Regions from separate parts of the Paraglaciecola sp. 25GB23A genome, predicted to be linked through region 2. Evidence: predicted binding sites of a transcription regulator. Region 2 holds the regulator's gene; the other holds the start of a gene.
The links. Region 2 encodes LexA, which represses DNA repair genes until DNA is damaged. Its sites were predicted from a motif close to TACTGTATNNNNATACAGTA; they were not measured.
Positions count from the first base shown of each region.

Region 1 (3,441 bases), on a different contig from region 2:
TTGCTGAGTGATCAAGTATCAAGCTAGATTGGTATTAACTCAGCGGATTACTGATTTAATAACAAGCACAACCTGAAGTTTATACTGTCACTGGTATTGCACAAGCTAAGCGATTCAGTATTGTGTTATTTAATGCACAAGGGTAATGGTCCATACTAAGCTTTGTCACAGGAAGTGCGTTCCCCCTCAATTATCAACCACTGTAGGTGCAAATAAATATGAGCGATTTTTTGTTGTGGTCTTATAAAGTAGAAAAAGCCCAATATGATTTTTTATAAAAAAATAGGTGCATTCGAAGCTATTACTTTTGATCTGGATGATACCCTTTACAATAATAACGTGCATATGCCGGTTGCTGAATCAGCCTTTATGGCCGAACTACATCAAGCGTTTCCAGAAACCACAAATATTGCAAAAAACGAATGGCGCCAATATCGTGTTAATGCGCTCAATCTTCAGCCACAACTAAAGAATGATATGGGGGAGTTGCGCAAACACATATTAAGGCAATTATTTCAATCGCTCGGTTTATCAGGTTCTGAATTATCCGCTGCTATTGAACATAGTTTTGCGCGTTTCTATTTTCACCGTAGTAATTTTAGAGTGGAAGATAACATTCATTCTTTATTAAAATCGCTGGCTGAGCGTTATCCTCTAGTGGCTATTACCAATGGTAACGTTAATCTCGAGCAAATTGGTCTAGCACCCTATTTCAAACATATATTCAAGGCCCATCTTCATCAGCCCATGAAGCCACATAGTGCTATGTTTGAGGCCACTCAATCCGCCTTAAACCTAGCCGCCAATAGAATTCTGCATGTGGGTGATAATTTACATAATGATGTGCTGGGCGCCATTAAGGCTGGTTTTCAAAGTGCTTGGTATGCCCATGATCGGGCTATGATGGTAAAAGAAGAATCTATGTTCTTGCTTCCAAATGTGCAATTAAATGAACTAACTGAGTTGCTAGAATTCGATACATTAAACTTCAACTAAGCTTATTTTATGTCAGGTTTTTACTATACAAGAGTCGCTATTCTTATCGTCAAATCGTACGGTAAATGACTAGTAGTGTATTTAAATACAGTAATACTGATATACTGTGTTCAAAAATATAGACAAGTAAAACGTAATGGATGTATCAAGACTATTAGATCAACTAAACGATAAGCAACGCCAAGCCGTTGCTGCTCCTGCTTCAGACATGCTGATTTTAGCTGGTGCCGGCAGCGGTAAAACCAGAGTATTGGTGCATCGCATGGCGTGGTTGATGGACGTAGAAGGCATGGCGCCGCATAGTATCCTGGCTGTTACCTTTACCAATAAAGCGGCGCGTGAGATGCGTGGACGGGTAGAACAATTACAAGGCTCAGCCCTACGAAATATGTGGATTGGTACATTTCACGGTATAGCCCACAGGCTACTTCGAGCTCATTATGCTGACGCCAAACTGCCCGAAAATTTTCAAATTCTCGACTCTGATGATCAATATAGATTAGTTAGACGAGTGTTAAAAAGTCTAAATTTAGATGAGAAGCACTGGGCACCTAAACATGTACAGTGGTATATCAATGGCAACAAAGATGAAGGGCTGCGCCCTGAACATATCGAAACCCACGGCGACGCGAGTCAGCAAAAAATGCGAGAAATTTATCAGGTTTATCAACAGACCTGTGATCGTGCTGGTTTAGTGGATTTTGCTGAATTACTGTTACGTGCTCACGAATTATGGCTCCACAACCCAAGCGTGCTCAAACACTATCAGCAGCGCTTTCGCACTATTTTGGTCGATGAATTTCAAGATACTAATAATATTCAATATGCCTGGTTGCGTTTATTGGCTTGCCCGACCAACAATATGATTATTGTCGGTGACGACGACCAGTCAATCTATGGTTGGCGCGGTGCTAACGTGCAAAACATTCAACATTTTTTGCGAGATTTTGCTGGTGCTTCCACGATTCGCTTGGAACAAAACTATCGCTCATCTGGCAATATATTAAACGCTGCGAATGCCGTGATCAGTAATAACGAAGGCCGTCTTGGTAAGGAATTGTGGACAGAAGATGCTGAGGGTGAATTGATTTCGCTTTACGCTGGTTTTAATGACTTGGATGAAGCTAGATTTAATGTCTCACGCATTAAAGATTGGCGAGACAAAGGCAATGCGTTGTCAGACTGCGCTATTCTTTATCGTAATAACGCTCAGTCGCGCGTATTAGAAGAAGCCCTTTTGCAAGAGTCGATCGCCTATCGTATTTATGGTGGGTTACGCTTTTTTGAACGTCAGGAAATACGTGATGCTCTGGCTTATTTGCGCTTGATTAATCAACAAATCGATGATGCTGCGTTTGAACGTATAGTTAATACACCGACTAGAGGTTTAGGTGATAAAACTTTAGTGGCAGTGCGTGAACTTGCCAAAGAGAACGAGCAGTCTTTATGGGATTCAGCTTTACAATTGATCAATGAGAAGCGTTTGAGTGGACGTGCATCCACTGCACTGGATAACTTTGTAAAGTTGATCAAACAGTTAGGTAGTGATATCGGCGAGTTCACCTTAGAACAGCAAGCTGATCATGTTATTAAACATTCTGGTTTATTTGCTATGTATCAAGCTGAAAAAGGCGAGAAAGCGCAAGCTCGGATTGAGAACTTAGAAGAGCTTGTGACCGCTTGTAAGCAGTTTTCGCCGCCCGAAGAAGCGGAGAATATGACACCACTTTCAGCTTTTTTAGCCCATGCTACCTTAGAATCTGGCGAGACTCAGGCCGAGAGTCATCAAGATGCTGTGCAGATGATGACTATCCATTCTGCTAAAGGTCTGGAGTTTCCGTTAGTTATTCTAGCCGGCGTAGAAGAAGGCATGTTTCCCAGCCAAATGAGCAATGAAGAGCCAGGTAAAATCGAAGAAGAACGTCGCTTGTGTTACGTCGGTATGACTCGAGCAATGCAAAAACTTTATATTACCTATGCCGAAAATCGTCGGGTTTATGGACAGGAGAAATACCATACACCCTCACGCTTTATTAAAGAAATTCCCAGTCAATATATTGAAGAAGTTCGCCTAAGAACGACTATATCTCGGCCAGTACAAAATCGTTTTACCCCGGCCACCGGTCATACTGCATTTGAATCTACCGGATTTAAATTAGGGCAGCGGGTAATCCATCCTAAATTTGGTGAAGGGACGGTACTAAACTATGAAGGTGCTGGTGAGCATGCACGCATACAAATTAACTTTGAAGATTTTGGCAGTAAGTGGTTAGTGATGTCCTTTGCTAAACTAACTCAAGCCTAATGTTTGGCCAAAATAACGATGCTTTCGAATAAGGCCAAGAGTGTTTTGTCTTTGCCACAGCATCTGATAGATTGTTATTTACTACTCTGGTCGATGTAAGGTCGTTATGCCGCACAATGTGCTAATAATTGAAGACAGTC
Region 1 covers NZ_JBDYKM010000007.1:115,214-118,654, forward strand. The annotation lists gene ABKW31_RS12690 (HAD-IA family hydrolase) at 265-996, shown strand; gene uvrD (DNA helicase II) at 1,133-3,301, shown strand; gene ABKW31_RS12700 (diguanylate cyclase) at 3,408-3,441, shown strand, end outside.
Region 1: the regulator LexA is predicted to act here: its motif matches at 1,070-1,089, upstream of uvrD (DNA helicase II).

Region 2 (3,441 bases):
CCTTAGGAATATGATGCTCATGATGTTCATCATGGCTATGTTCATGATGATGTTCACTTGTTGTTGTTTTCATAGTCATCTCCTCCTATTTACCGTTTATCGCGGTGTTAATATCTTTGGCCTGCACGAGATCACCGGTATTGTTACCCCAGGCGTTACGTTGATAAGTAATCACGGCCGCTATATCTGTCATGGTCAACTGCTTAGCGAAAGATTGCATGGCACTGCCAGCGACACCGTTGAGCAGAATGTTGATATGTTGGGGTTGATCTTGGGTCGCTATCACACTGCCTTTAATAGCCGGGAATACCCCCGGTAGACCTTCGCCATTAGGCATATGGCAGGCTGCACAGTTGGCAAGATATACTTTTTCGCCTATTGTCATGGCCTCTTCCAGGCTCATATTCATGGCTAACAGCCTTTGTTCTTCCGCTTTGGCCTCGGCAATAATAGTTTTTTGTTCGCCTATCCAAGCGGCATAATCAGCCTCTTCTTTGGCAATAACTACGATGGGCATAAAACCATGATCCTTGCCGCATAACTCAGCACATTGCCCACGATAGATACCCGGTTCGTTTACTTCCGCCCAAGCATCGTTTATGAAACCAGGATTTGCATCTTGTTTCACAGCAAAGTCTGGTACCCACCAAGAGTGAATCACATCATCTGATGTCACCAAGAAACGTACTTTCTTATTAATTGGAATAACTAGCGGATGGTCTACTTCTAGTAAATAATTTTCGCCCTTTTCAAACTTACCACTGATCTGTTCTGGCTGAGTTGCAAGTCGAGAATAATATTCAACGCCATCATCCATGTATTTGTAATGCCATTTCCATTGGGAACCAGTTACAATAACTGTCAGGTCTGGCTCACTTGCATCTTCCATCGCTATTAGGGTTTTTGCGGCTGGTATCGCCATAAAAATAAGTATGATAAATGGAATAACAGTCCAAGCAATTTCAACTTTAACACTCTCATGAAAATTGGCTGGTTTAACCCCTTTGGATTTACGGTGAAACCACATGGCCCAGAACATCGCCCCGAATACCAAAACTGCAATCACCACACATATTGTAAACATAAGCATATGTAAGTCATACACTTCAGCACTAATGTCAGTTACGCCTCTGGTCATGTTCAGTTGATATTGTTCTATCTTTGCTGTGGACTCTGCGAATGCAGGCAAAGATAGCAAGCTAGCGCTAAGCAAGCCCATTTTGGATAAAGTTCTTTTCACACGACACCCCATTTGCCAAACCTATTGTTTTTATTCCATTTATTGAATAACTCAAAAATCAATTAAGTCTACCACCTTTGAGTATTAACAAGGCAACAAACTGTTACTAAATTGTTAAACGAGTGATAAGAATTACTTATTTTATAAGCAATAGTCTAGCTTTTTTGTTTAAAACTTATTCAACAGTGTGTTTTTTGAACATTATTTTGTTAAAAACTTAGATTTGCAAGAAATACAGGCAATCAGACCAAGCTTACTAACTTGATCTGATTGAAATTAATGAGGAAAAAATTTGAGGGGCCTTGGTTCTATAAAAACCCAAAGAAGGATAAAAATGAGAGTTAATAAGCTGTCTTAAGATTACATCCAATCGGAACTACGGATCACACCCACCGCGATACCCTCAATAGAGAATGCTTGAGTGGCTAAATCGACTTTTATCGACGAAAACGCATCATTCTCAGCGTGTAATAATACCTGCCGTCCTTTTTTCTCTAGTCGTTTAACCGTTACATCATCTTCGACTCGCGCGACTACAACTTGGCCATTATGTACGTCGGTTGTGCGGTGCACTGCCAGTAAATCCCCGTCGAGTATGCCAATATCTTTCATACTCATACCACTGACCCTCAATAAAAAGTCAGCACTGGGTTTAAACAAATGAGGATCAACCTTGTAGTGACCTTCAACATGTTCAGCAGCCAAGATTGGTTCTCCTGCAGCCACACGACCAATCAATGGTAAACCGAGCTCTTCAAGCTGCTCATCCAGTGGAACATTGACCTTAATACCTCGCGAGGTACCAGGCAATATGTCAATAACACCTTTACGCGCGAGGGCTTTTAAGTGTTCTTCAGCGGCATTAGCCGACTTAAAACCTAACTTAAGTGCAATCTCAGCTCGCGTGGGCGGCATGCCGGTTTCCTGCATGGTATCTTTAATTAGTTGTAATACTTCTTCTTGGCGCGATGTTAGTGGACGCATAAACAGCCTGTTTTTCTATACAGTGAACTGTTAGTATATACAGTTAATCTAAGATCTCAAGCGCTGTTTAAAACAGTCGATATGACTCAGTTTAGCTTATGTTGTTTAGTCGATTTAAAGGTATTCTGACAATCCAACCCCACGGTTAAACTGTTATGAAATTTTCCAAGTCACTAACCATTATTCACAGTGGATCAGAGACTCGACTCTGCGATGCTAGACTAGTTAAAATTTTATTTACGGCTGAATAACATGCGCAGATTATTAGTTGTCTTTCTTGCTTGCACAAGTCAATGGGCCTTTGCTGACGTCACCTTACCTAAGTTGATCAGCGATCATATGGTTTTGCAACGCAACACGGTAATACCGCTATGGGGATTTGCCGATGAAGGTGAGTCGATATTAGTAAAACTAGATGGCAATCTCGTAGCAAAAACCCTCATTACACAAGGTAAATGGAAAGTTAACCTTCCATCCAAGGAAGCGAGTGGCCCACATCAACTGGAAATTATCGGCAATAATAAGCTGCAAATAAACGATATATATTTCGGTGATGTATGGGTCGCCTCAGGACAGTCCAATATGGAACTGCCAATGTATCGTGTTGCTGAAGATTATCCACAAGATATTGCTGATGCTGATTATCCCCTTATTCGACAGTTTAAAGTACCGCAAATTTATAATTTTAAAGCTCCCCAAGAAGATTTCGCCGCAGGGTCTTGGAGCAAAACTTCTGCCGATAATATTAGTGGTATGTCAGCCATTGCTCTGTATTTTGCCAAAACCCTATACCAACATAACGGTGTGGCCATAGGTATCTTAAATAATGCCTTAGGTGGGTCTCCTGTCGAAGCATGGATGAGTGAAGACGCCCTACAGACTTTTCCTGAATCACTCGCTGAGGGTAAACGCTTTCGCAATGATGAACTCATTGCTGCTATCACGGCCGCCGACCAAGCAAAAGACGAGCAATGGTATACTCAACTTAATCAACAAGACCTTGGCTTAGTTGGTCCCCTTCCTTGGTTCAGCCCTGAACTTGACGATAGTCACTGGGATGATTTCACCTTGCCAGGCGTAAAAAAGGTGACTGGTGGAGAGTCAACGAGTGGCTCATGGTGGTTGCGTAAAATCATCAATCTAGATGCTGAACAGGTCGCTAATGCAACTGTCTTACGCTTGGGCCGTATTGTTGATGCCGATGAAGCGTATATCAA
Region 2 covers NZ_JBDYKM010000015.1:63,800-67,240, forward strand. The annotation lists gene ctaD (cytochrome c oxidase subunit I) at 1-79, opposite strand, end outside; gene coxB (cytochrome c oxidase subunit II) at 86-1,219, opposite strand; gene lexA (transcriptional repressor LexA) at 1,601-2,224, opposite strand; gene ABKW31_RS16685 (sialate O-acetylesterase) at 2,477-3,441, shown strand, end outside.